DNA from 2 places in the Arthrobacter sp. KN11-1C genome. Region 1 is predicted to be linked to the other one. Evidence: riboswitches for the same ligand, from Rfam matches in the RefSeq annotation. Region 1 holds a riboswitch; the other holds the start of a gene.
The links. A riboswitch is a leader RNA that binds a small molecule or an ion and turns the genes downstream of it on or off. The one in region 1 is predicted to bind glycine.
Positions count from the first base shown of each region.

Region 1 (11,897 bases):
CGTAGCGGTTCCGGCCCGCGCGGAAGCCAAAGAAGGCCGCGAGGGAACCCACCACGAGGAACAGGATGCCGGCAGCCGCGAAGCCGCCGGTCGCTTGGTGCAACTGGCCGACCATCAGGGTTCCCGTGGAGCCCAAGCCATAGCCGACGCCCTGCATCATGCCGGAAAGGTGCGCCGCGGTGTGCGAATCGCGGGTCCGCAGCATGATCATGGTCAACGCCACGGCCGTGAGGCTCCCCTGGCCCAGGCCCAACAGTCCGGTCCACACCCAAATCAAGTTCGTGGGTCCGAAGATGCTCAAGGCGAAGCCACCACCGGTCATGAGCGCCACCACGGTGTTGATGAAGCGCTGATCCTTGAGGCGAGCCGCAAGCCCCGGAGCAACGAACGAACCAAGCATCTGCAGCACAATCGATACGGACACAATCAAGCCGGCCGTCCCGCCGTCGATCCCGCGGTCACGCAGAATCGGCGCCAACCAGGCGAACACACTGAAGGACATCATCGCCTGCAACACCATGAAGATGGTGACCTGCCAGGCAACGGCGGAACGCCAGACGTTCGCACCGCCATTGCCGGCGTTGTGGCGGACGGGATGCTGGCGGATCGCGAGCGGCAGGAAGAGCAAAAGTACGACGGCGGCGGGCAGCGCCCAGAACCACAGCGCCGAGGTCCAGTTCCCGGCCGCCGTGAAGACGGGATACGTGAAACCGGCGCCAAGCGCGGCAGACGCGCAAATCGCCGTCGTGTAGAGACCGCCCATGAGTCCCAGGCGGTGCGGGAAGTCGCGCTTGACCACGCCGGGAAGCAGCACGTTGCAGAGCGCGATCGCGGCGCCGCACGCCGCGGTTCCGGCAAGGAGGGCCGGCAAATGCCCCGCGCCGGCGAGGTCCACGGAACGGATCAGCAGTCCCGCCGTCAGCACGGCCATCGCGCCGAGCAACACCCTCTCGGCACCGAAGCGGCGGGCCAGGACCGGCGCGAGCGGCGCGAAGACTCCCAGCAAGGTCACCGGCACCGTGGTGAGGACAACCACCGCCCAGCCCGGCAGTCCGGCGTCGGCGGTGACTTCCGGAAGGACAGCCGAAAAGCTCGAGAAGACCGTCCGCAGGTTCAGGCCGATGAGGACCAGGCAGATCCCGAGGAAGACCAGTCCGCCGCGCGTCCGGACCTGGGTGGGCCCGGCGGCGGGAAGCTCGTCGATCTCGGCGTCGACGAGGATCTCGGGGGCGCCGGAGTGCGGCGTGGTGTTCTTGGGGGCGCTTGAAGCGGAGGTCACCAACCCATTCTGGCAGTCACGCTCATACCGGGGCGGCTCATGACGGGAGCGTATGCAGGTTCCGCCGCGGGCGTTTGGCTCCGCAACGGTATTCTGGAGGGGATGAGTGAAACCCCAGATTCCCCTGAAACACCGCAGTCTTCGCGCCCCGTGACCCCTGGCAGCCAGGCCTCCTTCGGCACCTATGGCGGCCGTCCAGTCAGTTTCGTGCGCCGGGGGACGCGGCTTCAGGGCCGACGCCAGGCCGCGTGGGAGGAGCACTCGGACCGCTGGGCCATCCAGGTTCCGCGGCACATTGCCAACACTTCCGTGCATCCGGACTACGTGTTCGACGCCGAAGCGGAGTTTGGCCGCAAGGCGCCGCTGATCGTCGAAATCGGTTCGGGACTTGGCGACGCCGTATGCCACGCCGCGGAGGAGAACCCGGACAAGGACTTCCTCGCGGTGGAGGTCTATACCCCGGGCCTGGCCAACACGATGATCAAGATCAACAGCCGCGGGCTCAGCAACGTCCGCGTGGTGGAGGCGAACGCCCCCGAGGTCCTCGCCTCCATGCTCCCTGCCGGTTCGGTGAGCGAGCTCTGGGTCTTCTTCCCCGACCCGTGGCACAAGTCCCGGCACCACAAACGCCGCCTCATCCAGCCCGCGTTCGCCGAACTCGCTGCGCGGTCCCTCAAGAAGGGCGGCCTGTGGCGGATCGCCACCGACTGGTCCAACTACGCCGTCCACGTCCGCGAGGTCCTGGCCGGCTCCACCGAGTTTGAGAACCTGCACGACCGCGAACGGGCCGGCGCGGACAGCCCCCTCACCCAAGTATGGGAGTCCGGAGTCGAATACATGGTGGGCGGGGCACCCGTCAAGGAAGGCCGGGCACCGGTCAGCACCGAGCACACCGGCCCCAACGAGGGAGTGGACCACGTGGGCGGATGGGCTCCACGCTTCGATGGCCGCATCCGCACCAGCTTCGAGAACAAGGCCCACGAGGCGGGGCGCATGATCTTCGACCTTAGTTATCGCAGGATCTAGCTTCACGATTGGATACAGGTTCTTTGCGTGCCGTACAGGCACCGGATACCATGTGAGACGTGTCACCGGAAGGCGGCACGTGCTTATGATCTGCGGCGGGAGAGTCCTGCCGGTACATTTTCAGCAGGCGCCGTAGGAGCAAATCCTCCCCAGGAATCTCTCAGGCCCATGTACCGCCGCGGCAAGGCAACTCTGGAAAGCAGCCCGGGCAACCGGGCTCACCGACGGTGCAAGCGTCCAGCCACGAGGCACAGACGCGGAAACTCTCAGGTCCAATACAGAGCGGGGAGGAACCGACTCATCGTGGCGCGTGCGCGCCACCTGAATTATGGAGTTCCTCATGACCCTGGCACCTGAAGGCCGTAAGCTGCTGCGCGTTGAACAGCGCAACAAAGCCGTCCCGGTCGAACGCAAGCCCGAGTGGATCAAGGCCAAGGTCCAGATGGGCCCGGAATTCGTGGGCCTGAAGAACCTCGTGAAAAAAGAAGGCCTGCACACCGTCTGCGAGGAAGCCGGCTGCCCGAACATCTTCGAGTGCTGGGAAGACAAGGAAGCGACCTTCCTGATCGGCGGCTCCGAATGCACCCGCCGCTGCGACTTCTGCCAGATCGACACCGGCAAACCCTCCCCGGTGGACATGTTCGAACCCACCAAGGTCGCCCGCTCCGTCCAGGCCATGAACCTGCGCTACGCCACCGTCACCGGCGTCGCCCGCGATGACCTGGCAGACGAAGGCGTCTGGCTCTACGCCGAAACCGTCCGCAAGATCCACGAACTGAACCCCGGCACCGGCGTCGAACTGCTCATCCCGGACTTCTCCGGCAAACCCGAACACATCGCCGCGATCTGCGACTCAGCCCCTGAAGTCTTCGCGCACAACGTCGAAACCGTGCCCCGGATCTTCAAGCGCATCCGCCCCGCGTTCCGCTACGACCGCTCCCTGGACGTCATCACCCAGGGCCGGGCCCACGGCATGGTCACCAAATCCAACCTGATCCTGGGCATGGGCGAAACCCGCGAGGAGATCTCCGAAGCCCTGCGTGATCTGCACGCCGCGGGCTGTGACCTGATCACCATCACCCAGTACCTGCGCCCCTCCGAACGGCACCTGCCCGTGGACCGCTGGGTCAAACCCCAGGAATTCGTCGACCTCGCCACCGAAGCCGAGGAAATCGGCTTCCTCGGCGTCATGTCCGGCCCCCTGGTCCGCTCCTCCTACCGCGCCGGACGGCTCTGGGCCACCGCGATGCGCAAAAAAGGCCGCGAAATCCCCGCCCACCTCGCCCACATCGCCGAAGGCATCCAGGACTCCGGCACCACCCGCCAGGAAGCCCGCACCCTCCTCGCACACCACGCGACGGCCTGATCCGGAAGGAGCCAGCATGTTTCCCACCCGGATTGAAATCATTCCCTCAGACGGAATCGTTGAGAGAGTCCAGGCAGCAGTACCGCTTTCCACGACGCTCACCGTGACCTGCCTGCCCCATCACGGCATCGCACGGACCATGGAGGCTTCCGTCAAGCTCAGCCTCCTTGGCTACACCGTGATTCCGCACCTCTCGGCACGTGGGCTGGAGAGCCGGGGGCAGCTTTCCGGCATCCTCCGCGATTGCGACGCTGCAGGGATCAGTGAGGTCTTCGCCATCGGTGGCGACGGACCTCTTGGCGCGGGCCCCTACCGATCGAGCCTTCCCCTCTTGGCGGATATCTCCGAGTACTCCGGCGGCAGCATCACTGCGGGCATCGCCGGTTATCCCGAGGGGCATCCTTCCGTGAGCGGGCTCGACTTGCTGGACGCCTTGTTGGCGAAACAACACTTGGCCACGCACGTTGTCACGCAGATGTGCTTCTCCGCGTCGAAGGTCCTCGACTATGCGGCGCTCCTGCGACGGGAAGGCGTCGAGCTTCCCGTATGGGCCGGCGTGGCCGGAGCGGTTCCTCGGACAAAACTGCTGGCCCTGGCAACCCAGATCGGCGTCGGGACGTCGCTGAAGTTCCTCAGCAACAAGGGAACTCTTGCCCGCAAACTCCTGGGCCCGGACAAATACTCACCGGAGAGCCTGGTGTCCGGGCTCATGGCGCAGCCGGATGGTGTCTCGGGAATCCATCTCTACAGTTTCAACCGGCTGGACATGCCCATCTGGGAGAGAAGCGATTTGGCCGATCCTGAGGCGGCAACCACTTAGCCCGGTGAACCCCACAGGTCCCGGAAACCCCTAGCTCCCCGGGACCGAAATCACCGCGACCGTCTTCTGGGAGTCGTCACGCAGTTCCACCCCCGAAATCCCGGCGAGCTGGACCGGCGTCGCGCCCGTGACCTTGATGTGCCCGCTGGATGTCGCAGTCCAGCCGCAGGCCATTTCCTCCGTGCCGTCGCGGCCCTTGACCCACAGGTACATGGTGCCTTGCGGCGGCATGCTGCGGCCTTCCAGCTGCAGCTCGGTCCCCCACGCCTTCCGGACGAGCCCCACCGTGAGTTGCAGGCCGTTGTCCGTCTGCACCGAATAGCTGGCGTCCGGCTTGGGCGGCTGGTTCAACACCGGCCCCGCCAGGATGCCCACTCCAAGGCAGGCGGCGGCAACGGCACCCACCAGGGCCGTCCACCGGCGTCGGGACTTCCGCCGCCGCGCTGCCATCTTCAGGAGAATCGGCTGCGGGAGCGTTTCTGAAAGACCCCCCATAAGTGAGCGGGGGTCGGCAGTGGCCGCGGCGGCGGGCTCGACGGCGGAAGGCTCGACGGCGGGGCGCCCGGCGGCGAGCGCGACGGCGTCGGGCACGGGGACGGCGTCGAGGAGGGCCGGGAGGCTTTCCAGCTCGCCCAACTCGAGCCGGCAATCGGCGCAGCTTGCCAAATGCTCCTCGAAAACCCGGGCCTCTGCAGGCTCGAGTCCGCCGAGCAAGTAGGCGCCCAGCAATTGGTGAAGTCCGGTTTCGTTCACCGCTGCACCCCCATTTCGTCGAGAATCGTGCGAAGCGCCCTGACGGCGTAGAAGGCCCGGGATTTCACCGTGCCGCTGGGGATGTTGAGCCTCAGCGCGGCCTCGGTCACCGTGAAACGTTCGTAATGTAGTGCTACCAGGACCTCCCGGTGTTCGGTGCTGAGCCGCAGGAGCGCCTCTTCCATGAGGACCCGGTTGAGGAGCTCGTCCACCCGTTCGGTGGCCTCCTCGGGATCCGCCATGTCGCGTTCGGCAGCCTCTGCCGGGCGCCGCTGGGCCTTGCGGTAGTTGTCGATGATGACATTGCGGGCAGTCCGGAACAAATAGCTGCGCAAGCTGCCGGTGATCTGCGGTGCGTGCTGCCACACGCGGAGGATGGTCTCCTGCACCACGTCCTCAGCCAAGTGCGCGTCCGGCGTGCAGCTCAGCACGAAACGGCGCAGCGCCGTGCCGTGGTCGCGGTAGATCGCGGCCACCACGTCCTCGTCGAGCGGCATCGGCGCCTCCTTGGTGCTCGGCTTCCCCTTCTCCTGCGATACGACGTGCCCGCTACGAAAAAGGTTCAAGCCCTCTGAACCATTCTTCACCCGGCGGCGTCGTACGGGTTAGCTTCCGGCACGTCCTCGGCCGGTCGAAGCGAAGGAGCAAACCATGAAGAAGCAACTCGGCACCGGGCTCGGGATCCTTGCTCTGGCCATCGCCCTCACTGGCTGCGGAGGAAGCCCCGGCGCGTCGTCCACGTCCTCGAGCGCCTCAAGCCCCGCGGCGTCGAGTTCGGCGGCGTCGAGTTCGGCGAGCTCCGGTGGCTCGTCGTCGAGCACTTCTGCTGGCGCGGCGGAACTGAAGACGGCGTCGTCGAGCTTCGGCGAACGAGTGGTTGCGGCGAACGGCAAGAGCGTCTACATCTTCGCGAAGGACGCCAAGGATTCCGGCAAGAGTGCCTGCACCGGCGGCTGCGCTACCCTCTGGCCTCCCGTGACCACGACGTCGGCCATGCCGGCAGTTGACGGGGTGAGCGGAACCATCGGCACCATCCCCACAGCAGACGGCAAGATGCAAATCACCGTCAACGGGATGCCCATCTACTTCTACTCCAAGGACGAAGACTCCGGCGACACCTACGGCCAAGGCGTGGGCGGTGTCTGGTCGCTCGTCAGCCCGTCCGGCTCCATGGTGACCCCGAGCAGCAGCACCACCCCGAGCAGCAGCAGCATGGGCTACTGAAACGCTCGCTCACTTTTGCACCCCAAAAGACAAACGCTCGCTCAGATCTGTCCGGACCGGCCGGCAGATCTGAGCGAGCGTTTGGCCTGAAGGCCTTAAAGGTGAGCGAGCGTTTGGCCTGAAGGCCCCAAAGGTGAGCGGGCGTTTTAGGCGTCTTCGAACTCGTCAGCGTCCTCGAACTCCACCGCGGCGATGATTTCCTTCGTCTCGGGGTGGATCATGAAAGCTTCGTCGTCCTCTTCGATCATGATGTAGTTGCCGTGGTCCGTAGCGAAGTGCCAGGCAAGGATAGTCTCGCCGTCGTGCTCGTAGTTGGGATCGCCCATGGTGATCTTCTCCAGCTGGTAGCCGGCAACGTCGCACAGTTCGCGGATGATGAGCTCGAATTCGGGAGCGTTCTCGAGCTCGGCTTCGGCTGCCTCGGCCTGGCGCTCTTCGAGGTTCGGGATGAGGGCTACGCGCTCGGCGATGAGGGCCTTGAGCTGCTCCTCGTCCAGGTAGAGCACGCCGTCCTGGCTGCGGAGCCACGCTGCGTTGAGTTCGATGATGTCTTCGGTCTCGAGGAGGGATTCGAATTCGCCGTCGAGGGCCTCGAGCTCGGCAACGGCTTCCGGCGCCACCTCGGACTCGTCAAGGTCGCCGTCCAGGTAGGCCTCGGCGTCGTCTTCGGACAGCGCGTCGAATGCCGCGGCGGTGCGGTTGAACAGCTCGAGGTGGCCTTTGGCGCCCATTCCTTCGAGGCCTTCGCGGACAAACGCATCCACCTCTTCGCGCTCCGGAACCGTGAACACGTACTGGGCGAATCCGCCCGCGAGTGCCTGTGTCAGGTAGTAGTCCACAAAGTAGCTGCGCAGGGCGTTGGTAGCGATTTCCTCATGGTTGAGGAGCTCCTCGTACATCTCGTTGACCACGGTGACATTCGCGTCCACAACGTCGGCGTTGTCGGCCTCGATGCTGTCCTTCGTCAGAACGACGGGGTTCTCATTGCTGGTCATGGGATTTCCTCACTGCTGGGAAGCTTGTGCTGCTCCGGACCCTTTCAACGTACGCGGGGGCGGTTGTCGGGCAAGCTAGGCGGAGGTGAACGTCCGGCAAAGTTTCAGGGCTGCTGCCTGGGCCCTAGGATTCATAGATAGCCTCCTGCCGAAAGTAGCCTTATCGAATGCCTTCCCACTCAGACGATTCCTGGGAACTGGCGATTCAGACACCCGCCATTAACGACCGCTCCCTCGCGGCCGGCCTCGCCTATGCCATGGGAAGCCGGGTCAGCGCCATCACCTTCGACTCCGCCACGGGTCTGATGATGGGCAAGATCAGGGGCAGTGGCCCGTCGCCGTATTCGACGTCGGCCAAGCTGGTCCGCAAGCCCGGCGGCTGGAGCTGCACTGTGGGCGTGTGCAGTTGCCCCGTCCGCAAGGACTGCAAACACGTGGCCGCCCTTCTCTTCGCGGCCGAAGACCATCCCACCGTGCGGGCACAATTGCTCAGCGCGCCGGCGTTCGGGCAGACGGCCCAGCCCGGAGCAGCAGTGCAGCGGCCGGCCTGGGAGCAGGCACTGAGCAAGCTCATCGCCACTCCGGGGACAACGCCGCAGGGCCAGGGCCTCCCCCTGGCCCTGGCCTTCGAGGTGGAAGAACCGGCCCCGCACTTCTCCTACACAGGCCGGCGCGATCCGCTCCGCAGCGTGCGCCAACTCAAGGCCCGTCCGGTGATGATGGGAGCCAAGGGCAAGTGGATCCGGGGCGACGTTTCCTGGACCAACCTGAACTACCTTGGCTACAAGCGCGAGTTCAATGAAGCCCATATCGACTGGATGCAGAACTTCCTGGCCGCGCATTCCACCGCGGACTACCGGCAGCTCACGTCGAGCATGTGGATGCTTCTCAACGAATTCGCCGGCAAGAACCTGTGGAGCCTGCTGGCCGAAGCCTCGAAAGTCGGGGTTTCGCTCATCCACTCCGGCGGGACCGAGCCGGTCCGCATTGCCGCGGAGCCCGCCGTCGTCGGGCTTGACCTGAGCCGGCTGGAAAGCGACCGGCCCGACGGCGGACTGCAGCTGGCGCCGTCGGTGACCTTGGGCGGGGACGCCCTTGATCCCGCGACCTTGGGCTTGCTTGGGCGTCCGGCGCACGGCTTGTTCTTCACGGGTCCCGGCGAGGGTCACTTGCCGGGCGTATCGGCACCCGAGAACCTCATTACGCTGGCCCCCTTGGAGGGCGGCGAGTCCCAGGAACTCCTCGATTTCGTCATGGGCGCGTCCCGGCTCCAGATCCCGGCGAAGGATGAGGAACGATTCCTCACGGCGTTCTATCCGAAGCTCAAGCAGTCCACCCGGGTCACGGCGGCGGACCATTCCGTGGAGTTGCCGGTCCTGGCCGTGCCCACGCTCTCCTTGTTGGCGAACTACGGCTCCGACCACCGCGTGCGGTTGCACTGGGAGTGGCACTACAAAGCCGGCAAACTCGTGACCGCCCAGCCGCTGTGGCGGCACCCGGACGACCACGGCTACCGCGACGACGCCGAGGAAGCCCGCATCCTCGAGACCTTGGGCCGGCCTTGGGACGTGGTTGGCGCGCTCGGCGAGTCGTCGAGCGGTGGATGGGGTGCTCCGCGGCTAGCGGCCTCGGAAGCGCTGGACGGGCTCGACACCCTGGCCTTCACCGAAGAGGTGCTGCCCCGGCTCCGCGAGCTGCCCGACGTCGTCGTGGACACCTCCGGCGAGATCGCCGACTACCGCGAGGCCACCGAGGCTCCCGTTGTCTCCATCTCGACGAAGGCCACCGACAGCCGCGACTGGTTCGATCTCGGCATCGTCATCACGCTCGAAGGTGAACCGGTGTCCTTCGCCGCAGTGTTTTCCGCCCTCGCGGCCGGCCAGAGCCGGATGTTGCTGCCCAGCGGCGCCTACTTCTCGCTGGACCTGCCGGAACTGCACCAACTCCGCGCACTGATCGACGAAGCCAGGTCCTTGCAGGACAACCCGGACCGGCACGGCACCCTCCAGATCAGCCGTTTCCAGGCCGGGCTCTGGGATGAGCTCGCGCAGTTGGGCATTGTCGATGAGCAGGCGGCGGCTTGGCGCGAGGCCGTGGGCGGCCTGCTCGACGACGGCGTGACCGGGCTGCCGCTGCCGGGCTCGCTCGACGCCGAGCTGCGTCCGTACCAGTTGGAGGGCTTCAACTGGCTGAGTTTCCTGTACCGGCACAGCCTCGGCGGTGTGCTGGCTGACGACATGGGCCTCGGCAAGACCGTGCAGGCCATTGCCTTGATGTGCGCGGCGAAGGAGCAGGCTGAATCCGGTGCGGACAGCGCCAACAGTGCGGGCGTTTCGGGCGGCGGCGCCCCGTTCTTGGTGGTCGCGCCCACCAGCGTCGTGGGCAACTGGGCCGCTGAAGTGCAGCGCTTCGCGCCCGGCCTGAGCGTGAAGACCATTGGGGAGACCTTCGCCAAAAGCGGCGCGGATCCGCAGGAATCCATGGCCGGGACCGACGTCGTCATCACTTCCTACGCGCTGTTCCGGATCGACTACGAGGCGTACGCGGCCAAGGAATGGGCCGGGCTCATGCTCGACGAAGCCCAGTTCGTCAAGAACCACCAGTCCAAGGCCTACCAGTGCGCCCGCAAGCTCCCGGCATCCTTCAAGCTGGCCATCACGGGAACGCCGCTTGAGAACAACCTCATGGAGTTCTGGGCGCTGACCTCGATTGTCGCACCGGGACTGTTCTCCAGCCCGCGCCGCTTTGCGGAGTACTACCAAAAGCCGGTCGAGAAGAACGGCGACAAGGCCCAGCTCGCCAAGCTCCGACGTCGGGTCCGTCCCCTCATGATGCGCCGCACCAAGGAGCAAGTGATCAAGGACCTGCCGCCCAAGCAGGAGCAGGTGCTGGAAGTGGTGCTGAACCCGCGGCACCAGAAGGTGTACCAGACGCACCTGCAGCGTGAGCGGCAGAAGATCCTTGGGCTCATCGACGATGTCAATAAGAACCGCTTCACTATCTTCGAGTCGCTCACCCTTCTGCGGCAGCTGAGCCTGGATGTCTCCCTCGTGGACGAGTCCCTCTCCGCGGTGCGCTCGTCCAAGCTGGATGTGCTGTTCGAGCAGCTGGAAGACATTGTTGCCGAGGGGCACAGGGCCCTCATCTTCAGCCAGTTCACGGGGTTCCTGGGCAAGGTCCGGGAACGGCTCGACGCGGAGGACATTGAATATTGCTACCTCGACGGCAGCACCCGGAACCGGGCCGACGTCGTAAGCGAATTCAAGAACGGCGCAGCACCGGTGTTCCTCATTTCCTTGAAGGCCGGCGGCTTCGGCTTGAACCTCACCGAAGCCGACTACGTGTTCCTGCTTGACCCATGGTGGAACCCGGCCTCCGAAGCACAGGCCGTGGACCGCACCCACAGGATCGGGCAGGCAAGGAACGTCATGGTCTACCGCCTGGTGGCGAAGGACACCATCGAAGAAAAGGTCATGGCCCTCAAAACCAGGAAGTCGCAGCTGTTCGCGGACGTCATGGAAGGCGATGCCTTGTCCGGTGGCGCGCTCACGGCGGAGGACCTGGCGGGGTTGTTCGCGGAGTAGGTTCGCCCTGAAGCAACCGTTTCGACCTGGCCTAGGCTGGACCGCATGGCTATCATCCATCGAGCAACCCTGAGTCCCAGCAAACTTCAACTCATCGAAAAGTATTTGCCCGTCCAGCCGTGGTTCACCCAGGACGGCTCCGCACCGCCCGAGCTGCTCGGCGCGTACCGCTTCGATGATCCGGACGGCGAAGTCGGCCTCGAGACCCATTTGGTCTCCCAAGGCGGCAAGATCTACCAGGTTCCCCTGAGCTACCGGGGTTCGGAATTGCCCGGGGCAAAGGACTCGCTTCTTGGCACCATGGAACACTCCGTTTTGGGCACGAGGTGGGTGTACGACGCCTGCGCCGATCCCGTCTACGTCGTTGCCCTGGCCACCGCCATCCTTACGGGACAGCAGGAAGCCGAACAGTTCGTGGACGTGGACGGCGTGATGGAGCCACGCAAGAGTTCCGTCGAGGTCAGGGGCAGTGGAACCCCCGGTAGCGAAGTGCCTGCGCTGAGCCCGGCAGCCCCGATCACCAACGACGGCGTCACGAGCATCGACGCCGGTGAGCTCACCCTGTTGGTGAACCGTGTCCTCGATGTGGGTACACAGGGTTCAGAAAATTCGGCTGCATTGCGGGGCACTGGGTCTCTCTACGGCAGCTGGGCCGGGCAGGAAACGCCGGTGCTCCTGGCGTCCCTCTCGCAGGCCTAGGGACTACTCCCCCGGCCGCGGCCGCCAGACCACGACTGCCTGGGACCGCGCCCGGGGGCGCTGCCCGCGGACCAGGCTGACGACGTCGCCGGCTGCTCCCGCTGCGAAAACGCGGGCCTCCATCGGGCTCCTCCGCCGTTGAAGTTCCTCG
Region 1 covers NZ_CP197467.1:396,387-408,283, reverse strand. Annotated here, with positions in the region: gene ACSBOX_RS01985 (MFS transporter) at 1-1,279, opposite strand, end outside; gene trmB (tRNA (guanosine(46)-N7)-methyltransferase TrmB) at 1,382-2,305, shown strand; glycine riboswitch at 2,392-2,491, shown strand; glycine riboswitch at 2,493-2,596, shown strand; gene lipA (lipoyl synthase) at 2,646-3,671, shown strand; gene ACSBOX_RS01970 (methylenetetrahydrofolate reductase) at 3,688-4,491, shown strand; gene ACSBOX_RS01965 (anti-sigma factor family protein) at 4,522-5,244, opposite strand; gene ACSBOX_RS01960 (sigma-70 family RNA polymerase sigma factor) at 5,241-5,741, opposite strand; gene ACSBOX_RS01955 (COG4315 family predicted lipoprotein) at 5,896-6,468, shown strand; gene ACSBOX_RS01950 (DMP19 family protein) at 6,615-7,463, opposite strand; gene ACSBOX_RS01945 (DEAD/DEAH box helicase) at 7,631-11,047, shown strand; gene ACSBOX_RS01940 (CG0192-related protein) at 11,093-11,746, shown strand; gene ACSBOX_RS01935 (heat shock protein transcriptional repressor HspR) at 11,750-11,897, opposite strand, start outside.

Region 2 (11,897 bases), 1.3 Mb from region 1:
TCAGGTGCAACTTTTGCCATGTTTTTTCCTTTGCGTTGGTCTAAGAAAACAGTTGTGGTCAGGTTACGCGGCGGGGGCCACCATCCTCGGCGTGCTGCTCCTTCGTCGCTTTGACGCACGCTGCCGGATGCCGCTCCCCCACCGCTAGAGGCTTGTTCAGTTTTCGGGGCCAGCGGTTCCGGAAAAGAACGCTGGCCCTTCGGGATTCAGTTATGGGCCCGTGGTTCCCGTGGGCCGAGCTGCGGGAGGTAGCTCATCTTCCAAAAACCTAGGGCCATCGAACGCGACCGGTGCAAGGTTCGCAACAGAAGCACCAAGGGTGAGCCGAGGTCCATACGGTCCGCCCCTTCTGTTCGATGACCACCCATCAGTTCGATAACCAAAGGTGACGAGGACGGCCCCATCGGGACCGGCATCCGGCAGCATGCGTCTAAGGGAGCGACACGTCCGCTCAGCGGGCGTCTTCGCGACCGAGCATGCAGAGGATGTCGGACCCGACGGGCAAAACGCAACCACGGTCACGCACCAATCGGAACCGTACGGGGGCCTACTTAACCCGCTTATAGAACGGCAAGGCGACAACTTCGAAGGGCTCGGCCTTTCCGCGCAAGTCTACGTCCAGAGCCGTGCCCAATTCGGCGTGTTCGACGTCGACATAGGCCAACGCTACGGGGTAGCCGAGGGTGGGGCTGGGCTGGCCGGAGGTGACTTCGCCGACCACGACGCCGTCCTTGAGGACCGGGTAGTGGCTGCGGCCGGCGCGGCGGCCCAGGCCCTTGAGGCCGACCAGCTTGCGGCCGCTGGTGGAACCGGCGCCCTCAGCCTTCAGGGCTTCCAGGGCAGCACGGCCCACGAAGTCGCTTTCCTTGGCGAGCGAGACAACGGGGCCCAGGCCTGCCGAGAAGGGGTTGCCTTCGCGGGAGAGCTCGTTGCCGTAGAGCGGCATGCCGGCTTCGAGACGCAGGGAGTCACGCGACGCCAGGCCGGCCGGGATCAGCTCGCCGTCCTCGGCAACTTCCGCGATTGCTTGCCAGAGGGCGGCAGCGGCGTCGTTGTCCACGAAGATTTCGAAGCCGTCCTCGCCCGTGTAGCCGGTGCGGGCGAGCAGCAGTTCCGTCGTGGTCCCGGCGAAGCTGAAGGGCACGTCAACCGCGGCGTAGTACTTGAGCCCGGTGACGAGGGAGTGCTGTTCGGCCGGGACAAGGCGGAGGAGGATTTCTTCCGCTTTGGGGCCCTGGACGGCGATCAGGGAGGTTGCCGCGGAGGCGTCCTCGACGACGACGTCAAAGTTGGCGGCCCGCTGCGCCAGTGCCTCGGCCACAACCTTGGCGTTGCCGGCGTTCGGAACCACCAGGAAGGTGGAATCGCCGCGACGGTAGGTGATGAGGTCGTCGATGATTCCGCCGTCTTCCTGGCAGATCAGCGAGTACTTGGCCTTGCCGACCGACATGGCGGAGATCTTGCCCACCAAGGCGTAGTCCAGGAAAGCGGCGGCTTCCGGGCCGGTGACCCAGACTTCGCCCATGTGGGAAAGATCGAACAGGCCTGCGGACTGACGGACGGCGTGGTGTTCGGCCAGTTCGGAGGAGTACTTCAGGGGCATCTGCCAGCCACCGAAGTCGGTGAAGGAAGCGCCGAGCTTCTTGTGCTCTTCGTAGAGCGCAGTGTAGTTCTCAGTCATTGCGTCAGTCCTTAGTTCTCGAAGGCTTCGATCGGAGGGCAGGAGCAGACCAGGTTGCGGTCGCCTGCGGCGCCGTCGATGCGGCCTACGGGCGGGAAGTACTTGTCCTGCTTGAGGTGGTGGACCGGGAAGACGGCCTGTTCGCGGGAGTACTCACGGTTCCAGTCGGAGGAGACGACGGCGGCCGCGGTGTGCGGTGAGTGACGCAGCGGGCTGTTCTCCACCGTGAAGTCGCCGTGGGCAACCTGGTCGATTTCCTTGCGGATGGTGATCATGGCTTCGATGAAGCGGTCGATCTCCCCGAGGTCCTCGGATTCGGTGGGCTCCACCATCAGGGTGCCCGCTACCGGGAACGCCAGGGTGGGTGCGTGGAAACCGTAGTCGATGAGGCGCTTAGCCACGTCCTCGGCGGTGACGCCGGTCTTGGCCGTCAGTTCGCGCAGGTCCAGGATGCACTCGTGGGCCACGAGTCCGCCTTCGCCGGTGTAGAGAACGGGGAAGTACTCGTTGAGGCGGGAGGCGATGTAGTTCGCGGCAAGCAGAGCGGACTTCGTGGCCTCGGTGAGGCCTTCGCCGCCCATGAGCTTCACGTAGGCCCAGGAAATCGGCAGGACTCCGGCCGAACCGAAGCGCGAAGCCGAGATGGGCACGTCGCTGCCTTCGGTCCAGGCCGCGGCATTGCCGGGCATGAACGGGGCCAGGTGCGCCTTGGCCGCGACCGGGCCGACGCCCGGTCCACCGCCGCCGTGCGGGATGCAGAAGGTCTTGTGCAGGTTCAGGTGCGAGACGTCGCCGCCGAACTTGCCCGGCTGGGCCAGGCCGACCAGGGCGTTCAGGTTGGCGCCGTCGATGTACACCTGGCCGCCGGCTGCGTGCACGGAGTCGCAGACCTCGCGCACGTCGGCGTCGTACACGCCGTGCGTGGACGGGTAGGTGATCATGATGGCCGAGAGGACGTCCTTGTTGGCGTCGATCTTGGCCTGCAGGTCCGCGTGGTCGATGGTGCCATCGGCGGCCGTGGCCACGACGACAACCTTCATGCCGGCCAGCACTGCCGAGGCGGCGTTGGTGCCGTGGGCGGACGCCGGGATGAGGCAGACGTTGCGCTGCAGGTCACCGCGGGAGTGGTGGTAGCCGCGGATGGCCAGCAGGCCCGCGAGCTCGCCCTGGGAACCGGCGTTGGGCTGGATGGAGACCTGGTCATAACCGGTGATCTCGGTCAGCTGGGATTCCAGGTCCGTGATGAGTTCACGCCAGCCCTCGGTCTGGGAATCCGGTGCGAACGGGTGGATCGAAGCGAATTCCGGCCAGGAGATGGCTTCCATCTCGGCGGTGGCGTTCAGCTTCATGGTGCACGAACCCAGCGGGATCATGGTGCGGTCCAGCGCCAGGTCGCGGTCCGACAGCTTGCGGATGTAGCGCAACAGCTGGGTCTCGGAACGGTGGGTGTTGAACACGGGGTGCTGCAGGTAGTCCGAAGAACGCTCGACGGCGACCTCCAGGGCGAAGCCCTCACCGTCACCCGACACCGTGGCACCGAAGGCGGCGACGACGTCGGCGACGACGGCCGCCGTCGTGGTCTCGTCAACAGAAATGCCCACAGTGTCGGCGTCGATGCCGCGCAGGTTGATGCCCTTGGCCTCGGCAGCAGCAACGATCCCGGCAGCCTTGCCCGGGACGCGGACGGTGATGGTGTCGAAGAAGCTGCCGTGCAGGACCTCAAGGCCCGCGGCCTTCAGGGATGCTGCCAGGGTGCGGGCGTGGTTGTGGGCGGTCTCGGCGATCGCCTTCAGGCCCTCGGGGCCGTGGTAGACGGCGTACATCGAGGAGACGATGGCCAGCAGTGCCTGCGCGGTGCAGATGTTGGACGTGGCCTTCTCGCGGCGGATGTGCTGTTCGCGGGTCTGGAGCGCGAGACGGTAGGCGGGAGTGCCGGCGTCGTCCTTGGAAACGCCCACCAAGCGGCCCGGCATCGAGCGCTCGAGGCCCTTCTGGACGGCCATGTACGCGGCGTGCGGGCCGCCGAAGAACAGCGGCACGCCGAAGCGCTGGGTGGAGCCGACGGCGATGTCGGCACCCTGCTCGCCCGGAGGCGTGATCAGGGTGAGGGCGAGGAGGTCGGCGGCGACGGTGACGAGGGCACCGCGTTCCTTGGCGGCGGCGATCACGGCGGAGTGGTCGAACACCCGGCCGGAAACGCCCGGCTGCTGCAGCACGATGCCGTTGATGTCGCCGTCGGGCAGGCCCTGGGACAGGTCGGCGATCTCCACCTCGAAGCCCAGCGCCTCGGCGCGGCCCTTCACGATCGCGATCGTCTGCGGGAGGCAGTCGGCGTCGAGCACGGTCTTGCCGTCGTGGGCCGTCTTGTTCTTGTTGGCGCGGCGCATCATGAGGACGGCTTCGGCGACTGCCGTGGCTTCGTCCAGCAGGGAGGCGTTGGCGATGGGCAGGCCCACGAGGTCCTGGACCATGGTCTGGAAGTTCAGCAGCGCCTCGAGGCGGCCCTGGGAAATTTCGGGCTGGTACGGGGTGTAGGCCGTGTACCAGGCCGGGGATTCGAGGATGTTGCGGCGGATCACCGGCGGAGTGACGGTGTCGTAGTAGCCCTGGCCGATCATCTGCACGGCCGTCTTGTTCTTGGAAGCCAGCTTGCGGAGTTCAGCAAGGACTTCCACCTCGCTGAGGGCGTTCTGGAGCGTCAGTGCGACGTCCTGGCGGATGTCATTGGGAACCGCGGTGTCTACGAGCGAATCGACACTGTCGTAGCCAACAGACTTGAGCATGATGTCAATGTCGGCCTGGCGGCGGGCGCCGATATGCCGGTCAACGAACGTGGTGGAGGTTGAACTAACCGTCACGAAGGAACTCCATTTATAAGGCGGCGTGGGTACGCCACAGCTAATCGGATTCCTCCCCGCTCTGTATTGGACCTGAGAGTTTCCGCGAAACGTGCGTATGGCACTGTCCGCTTGCACCGTCGGTGAGCGCGCGTCAGCGTGCTGCTTTCCAGAGTTGCCTTGCCGCGGCGGTGCGTGGGCCTGAGAGATTCCTGGGGAGGATTTGCTCCTACGGCGCCTGCATCACATGCCTGCAGGACTCTCCCGCCGCAGATCAAAGGCGTATTCAATTGTGTGAATCGACAGTGGTTGCCGGTGACGGCTGCCACAACTACCAATTGTCCTATGGACTGCCCGCGTCCGCAAATAGGGTCAGCGAGCCGCCCGGCTTTCCCAACTAGCTCGCACTAGATGTCGTTTTGGAGCGTCTAAACGACAACAACTGCGGGGCCCACGCCGCCAGGGTTCCCTGGCCGAGCTTGCGAGGCGAGGGTGGCGGTGGGGATAGTTGGGTCGGGACTCAGCTGCGGAGGCGTTCGACGGCGGCCAGCAGCGCACCGACGTCGGCGCCCCTCGCGCTGGCCTTGACTTCCGTATCACCGGCGCCGCCTTCGAGCATTGCGTTGAAGTAGAGTCCATCGCCCATGTACCGGACGGCCTTGGCCATTTCCGGCCCGACTTCCTCGGCGAGCACATCGAGCCATTGTTGCTGGATTCCCGCGAAGCGCCTGCGGGTTTCTTCGTGGGCTACTTCCGCGAGACGCGTGGCTGCCACAAACACGCGGTCCAAGGGCGTGTCGGCCCACAGCGAGGACTTGATGAAGAACGCGGCAGCACCTTCCGGGGCCGCCTTCATTGCCTCGATGTCCAGCGCGGCCAGCCCGTCCATGCGCTCGAGCAAGGAGCTGATCATGGCTTCCTTGTTGGGGAAATGGTAGAGCAAGCCGCCCTTCGAGACGCCGGCGCGCTTGGCGACGGCGTCCAGGGTGGCAGCCCGCTCCCCCACCTCGATCAGCAGGGCTTCAAAGGCATCCAGGACAGCGTCCCGGGCAATAGGTTTTCGCGGCATGGTGTCCATCATCCCTTAGTTCGACGCGGCCGTTCGATGAGTCAAATTGAAACTATACCGTCCAGACGGTACAGTTATGTTCATGTTCAACCCGTCCACAACCCAGCACCCCCGTACCCCTTCGATCCAAACCGCCCCGTGGCGCGATTGGGCTGCCTTGGCACTCCTGATGTTCCCGGTGCTGCTGGTGGCTGTGGACAATACGGCGCTGACGTTTGCCCTGCCGGAAATCGCCCGGTCGCTGGAAGTCGGGGGCGTGCAGCTGCTGTGGGTCGTGGACGCCTATCCACTGGTGCTCGCGGCACTGTTGGTGTCCATGGGAAACCTGGGTGACCGGATCGGTCGCCGCCGCTTGCTGTTGATCGGCAGCACGGGCTTCGCGGCCGTTTCCGCGGCCACTGCCTTCGCCCCATCGGCTGAATGGCTCATTGCCGGACGCGCCAGCATGGGCATCTTCGGAGCCATGCTCATGCCGTCCACGCTGTCGTTGATCCGCAACATCTTCCCGGAACCGAACCGCCGCCGGCTCGCGGTTGCCGTGTGGGCCGCGGGGTTCTCCGGCGGCGCCGCGCTCGGGCCGATCTTTGGCGGCTGGCTCGTGGAGCACTTCTGGTGGGGAGCCGTGTTCCTGGTCGCCGTGCCGCTGCTGCTGCCCCTGCTCGCCTTCGGTCCGTCGCTGATCCCCGAGTCCAAGGACCGCAACCCGGGCAAGCCGGACGTTCCCAGCGTGGTGCTGTCCATCCTGGCCATGGCCCCCGTGGTTTACGGCATCAAGGAGGCCGCCGTGCACGGGTTCGGTCCGGCTCCCGCGGCCTTCATGGCGTTCGGCCTGGCCATGGGAATTGTCTTCGTCCGGAGGCAGGGCTCGCTGGCATCGCCCATGTTGGACGTTCAGCTTTTCCGGAACAAAGTCTTCAGCACGGCGATCACGGCCAACGTCCTGTCCCTGTTCTCCATGACGGGATTCATCTACTTCTTTGCCCAGCACTTGCAGCTGGTGGAGGGCCAGTCCCCCATGCAGGCCGGGATCGCGATGGTTCCCGCCCTGCTTGCCACGATTGTGGCAGGCCTGGTGGTGGTCCCGTTGGTCAAGCGGATCCGCCCTGGCCTGGTGGTGGCATCGGGGCTGGCGCTGAGCGCGGTGGGATACCTCGTGGCGGCCATGGGAAACCACAGCCAGGGGCCGGGGTACCTTTTGACGGCGCTCCTGCTGCTGGCCATCGGGGTTGGCTCGGCGGAGACCATCTCCAACGACCTGATCCTTGGCGCGGTTCCTGCCGACAAGGCGGGCGCGGCATCGGCGATCTCGGAAACCGGCTACGAACTCGGATCACTGCTGGGCACAGCCGTGCTCGGCTCCATCCTGACGGCGTCCTACCAACACCATTTGCTGCTTCCGGTCGAACTGTCGGCCCACGCGGCAGAACGCTCGCGGGAGACACTCGCCGGAGCCATGGACACCGCGTCGGCCCTCCCCCAGCCATTGGGCGACGCCCTGAGCACCGCTGCGCGTGCCGCCTTTGAATCGGGCGTCCACATCACGGCAGCGATCGGGCTGGTACTGATGGCGGGAGCGGCAGTCCTTGCCGCCGTCGTGCTCCGCCGCGTGCCGACCGCCAAGTAGGCGGGGTCTAGACTGCCTGGTTCAAGGCGGCATCCGGGGAGCTGAAGCTGCGGGTGATTCCGCCCAGGGTGGCGGTGGCGAGGGTCGAGAGGTAGTCGTGCCGGCGTCGGGCGGTTATCCGCGACTGGGGCTCGAAGGACTGTTCGGGGTCGTCGGCGTAATGCGCGGACAGCCCGTCGCGCATGAGCCGGATGCCCTCGGCACGCTGCTGCGAGACCGCCGCGTGCGTGGACCCGAGTTCCTCGGCGAGTTCCTTCACGGTCCGGCCTCCGAAGTAGATCTCCTCGACGACGTACCGCATCTTCTCCGGCAACGCCTCGACGGCGGCCCGAAGGTACTTCAGGCGCTCATCGGCCAGGACCGAGTGCTCCGGGGAGATGGTCTCCGCCGCGACCGTGTCCACCACGACGTCATCCAGCGGCGACAGCGTCCGCGCGGCATCGGCCAGGGCGGCCTCCACCACGCTGCGCTCAACCCCCAGGGCCGAAGCGGTCTCGGCCACCGACGGAGTGCGGCCAAGCACACCGGAGAGCGTTTCCTGGACCGACATGGTTTCCTTGATGCGTTTGCGCGCCGAGCGCGTGGCCCAGTCGCTGGCCCGCATCTCGTCCGCGAAAGCCCCGACGATCCTTCGGCGCGCAAACGCGCCGAAAGGGACTCCGAGGTCCGGATCGAAAGAATCGGCAGACGTAATCAACGCCACCGACCCCACCGACGCGAAATCGTCGCGCGACAAATGAGAAGCCCTCGCGCAGAGCTCCGACACCAAATAGCCAACGAGCGGTAAGTGCTGCAGCACCAGCTCGTTGCGTTCTTCGCGATTCAAAATTAGTCCCCCCATGAGACCTGTTTATTGAGTTGCCAAGCCTGATTCCAGGGGCTTCATGGGCGAGCTGCTGAGACGATGCAGCGTGCCGAAGATTACACGGAACAGACATGTATTCAGTGAACATACCATCTGAAAAATAACAATGCGTGTACGCTCATGAAAAAGATACAAAAGAGGCCGCGGAACCATGTTTCGTAGACCAAACCGGGGAATGGGGAACCGTGGGGGCGGATGAGCTTTCGGCGACGCTGTGGCGTGAGCGGAGACAGCTGGAACTGCTGTTGTACCGGCTCGAAACGCAGTTGCTGCACGTCCGGGCAGGCAATTGGCATTGGCTGAAATTCACTGCCGCCGACGTGGAAAAAGTCCTGGAAAACCTCCGGTTCGACACGCTTGCCCGGAACATCGAGTCGTCCGCGCTGGCCATCGAGTGGCGCCTGTCGGCCAACGCAACGCTGCCCATGATCGCTTCAATGGCCCCGCCCGGGATCTGGCCGGAACTGCTTCAGGAACACCACCATGGCCTGGTCCTTCTGCTCAAGCAGGTCGAATCAACCGCGGCCGCCAATGTCGAAGCCCTCCTGATGGGGCCACAAAGCGCCGGGAACCAGCAGCTTGGCTCAGTAGAGCCCGGCGACAGCATGGCGCCGGGAGCGGTGGCGCATGCCGACACCGTGGATGACATGACACTCCTTGCGGAAAGTGCCAACATCGAGCGGGCACTGGCCGTGACGAGGGATTGCTCGCTGCCGCTCCTCGCAGAGTTCGTGGGCTTGGCTTAAGGCCCGGCCTATTCCTTGGGGGGCTTCCGTGCCGGCGGACGCAGCCCGGCAACGAGTTCCTCGGCGTCGGGGCCGGCCTGGGCGGCAGCGAGGTTGGCCGCGGCGATCGCCTCAACCACTTCGCGACGTTGGATGGACACCCCGCGGGGCGCCTCGATCCCGATCCGCACGCCGTCGCCGCGGCCTTCCATGACGGTGATGACGATGTCCTCACCAATCATGATCTGTTCGCCCGGCTTGCGTGTCAGTACCAGCATGCTCTCAATCTACCTTTCCAAGCACGGCAACGCGGGCGGGCTTGCCGTCCACCCACCCGATGGGTACGCCGAGTCCGTTGACCGTCTCGGGACTTCCGGTCTCCGACGCGCCGAAAACGGCAAGGGCGTCGACACGGACGCGCTCGGCGGCCAGGGCTGCGGAGAGCGCCCGGATCCAGGATGCCGTGTCTTCAGCTTTCCGCCCGGCGTCGACGACCAGCCACAACTGGTCTGGCGCGAGGGTGGCGATGTCCGCCGCATGCGTCACGGCTTCGCCTTGCCTGCCGAGCCCGTAGGCCACCAGCACGGTTTGGCCGGTGACGACCGCCTGGGCACGGGCCGCCGTCGCGCCCTGGCGCCCCGTCACATGGAGGTGGCCGAAAGCAGTCAGGGCCCCGGACGTCCGGACGTCGAAGCCGCCCCCTGCGATGGACAATTCCAATGCAGTCCCCAAGGCGTCGTCGCCGAGGCCAAGCAGGATGACGAGGTTGCCGCTGCCGGCCAATGGCGCCGGTACGGCAGCCAGCGCCGGTACGGCCGTTGGAGGCGCCGCTGGAACGGCGTGCCCGACGACGACGGGCGGCAACGCGGTCAGCGTCCCTTGCACTGGTGCTCCGGACGTCGGCGCCCGGAATTCCTTCCCCAGTTGCTCCAATATCCCGGCGAAATCCGGGGAGGCCGTGGAAACGACTGCCTCCGGCCGGTGCATGTCCATCTCGGCCGCGTCGGCTTGCTCCAGGAGAGCGGCAATCGCGGGCCCCTGCAACGCATGAGCCTCACCGGCAGCGCGCACCTCCCCGCCTGCGTGTGCCTCCCAACTGACTCGCAGTTGTTGTCGTTCTGGGCCCTCAGAACGACAACTATTGCCAGCTAGTTGGGATGGAACCTCGATAGTGGCCTCGTAGCGATTGGCTGCGAAGAGCCCGGCGATCCCGGGGTTGGTGACTTTCTCGGCTGAGACGATCCGCGCGCCCGGCCCGTATTGCTGCTCGGCCTTCACCCGGATGTCGTCCAGGGACGTGCCCTTAAGCTTGTATTGCTTCGGCATGGCGGACCACCCCCACGGTCTCGATCTGGATGTTTGCGGACGTCACTTCACGGTAGGACAACACGGGAATGCCGCCGTCGGGAGCTGCCACGAGGCGCCGGACCGCCGGCCGCAGCGCCGGGGCGCACACCAGAACGGCCTGCCGTCCTGCATTCGCCGCGGTCTCCACCGAAGCCTGCACGGAGGCCAGGACGGCGTCCAGGCGAGCTTGGCTCATGACAATCTGGGTACCCCCTTCGGCCGGGCGCATGTCTTCGAGCATGGACTGTTCCAGGAGCGGATCGATCATGATCACATTGAGCATCGTGCCGTCGAGGAACTTGGCCGCGAGCGCGGGACCGAGGGATTGCCGGGCGGTTTCGATCAAGGCCTCGGGCTCGGTGGAAACCTTGGCGCGCAAGGCAAGGGCCTCGTAAATGCGGGGAAGATCGTTGATGGGGACCTGTTCTTCGAGAAGGCCCTGCAGCACCCGCTGCACCTCGGCGAGGGACATGAGCCCGGGAATGAGTTCCTCGACGGCGGCCGGGCTCTGTTTGCGCATGCCTTCCGTCAGCACCCGGACGTCTTCGCGGGTGAGGAGCCTCGCGGCGTTGGCGGAAACAATCGACGACAAGTGGGTCACCAGCACGGAAACCCGGTCGATCACGGTTGCCCCGGTCATTTCCGCACTGTGGCGCATCTCGGTGGGAATCCATTTTCCGGCCAGCCCGAAGACCGGTTCCACCGTGGAGGCACCGGGTAGCGCGTCGAGGTAGTCGCCGAGGGCAAGCAGCTTGCCCGACGGCGCCGTGCCGCGTCCTGCTTCCACTCCGGCAATGCGGATGGCATAGGTGGCCGGTGGCAGCTCGGCGTTGTCGCGCGTGCGGACGGGCGGAATCACGATCCCCAACTCCATGGCGATCTTGTGGCGCAGGGAGCGGACGCGGGCCAGGAGGTCGTCCGAGGCCCCGGAAACCATGTCAACAAGGTCCGGAGCCAGCAGGATCTCGACGGGATGGATGCGCATGTCCTGCATGAGCCGCTCGTTGGGGTCCTCTTCGGAGCTCAGGGCGGCTGTTTCCTGCGCGTCCTCCGCCTCGCTCTGTTTTTTCTGCTGGGCAGCCAGGCGCCTGGAACCGAACAACAGGAAGGCGCCCACCAGCAGGAAGGGAACGATGGGCATGCCGGGGATGAGCGCCATGGCGACGGCGGCCAGTCCCGCGATGAGCAAGGCGTTGGGCGACTGCATGAGCTGCGAGGAGGCCGTCCGGCCCATGTCCTCTTCGGCATTCGACCGGGTGACGATCATGCCGGTGGACACGGCCATGAGGAGGGCCGGGATCTGCGTGACGAGCCCGTCGCCCATGGTCAGCAGGCCATAGGAGTTCAGCGCATCGCCCACGTTCATGCCGCGCTGCAGCACGCCGATGGCAATGCCGCCAACGAAGTTGATGATGATAATGATGATGCCGGCGATCGCGTCGCCCTTGACGAACTTCGAGGCACCGTCCATGGCGCCGTAGAAGTCGGCCTCGGCGGAGACCTCGGCGCGGCGTTTGCGGGCCTGGACATCCGTGATGAGGCCGGCGTTGAGGTCCGCGTCGATGGCCATCTGCTTGCCGGGCATGGCGTCCAGGGTGAACCTTGCCCCCACCTCGGCCACGCGTTCGGCGCCCTTGGTGACCACCACGAATTGGATGACCACCAGGATGAGGAACACCACGGCGCCAATGATCATGGAGCCGCCCACGGTGACCTTGCCGAAAGCGTCGATCACTTGGCCGGCGAACC
Region 2 covers NZ_CP197467.1:3,627,045-3,638,941, forward strand. Annotated here, with positions in the region: gene gcvH (glycine cleavage system protein GcvH) at 1-20, opposite strand, end outside; gene gcvT (glycine cleavage system aminomethyltransferase GcvT) at 548-1,681, opposite strand; gene gcvP (aminomethyl-transferring glycine dehydrogenase) at 1,693-4,539, opposite strand; glycine riboswitch at 4,591-4,696, opposite strand; glycine riboswitch at 4,698-4,795, opposite strand; gene ACSBOX_RS16910 (TetR/AcrR family transcriptional regulator) at 5,039-5,587, opposite strand; gene ACSBOX_RS16915 (MFS transporter) at 5,670-7,211, shown strand; gene ACSBOX_RS16920 (sigma-70 family RNA polymerase sigma factor) at 7,219-8,052, opposite strand; gene ACSBOX_RS16925 (hypothetical protein) at 8,262-8,822, shown strand; gene ACSBOX_RS16930 (carbon storage regulator) at 8,831-9,079, opposite strand; gene ACSBOX_RS16935 (hypothetical protein) at 9,084-10,127, opposite strand; gene ACSBOX_RS16940 (flagellar biosynthesis protein FlhA) at 10,105-11,897, opposite strand, start outside.
Region 2: another riboswitch for glycine. It lies ahead of gcvP (aminomethyl-transferring glycine dehydrogenase); the one in region 1 lies ahead of lipA (lipoyl synthase).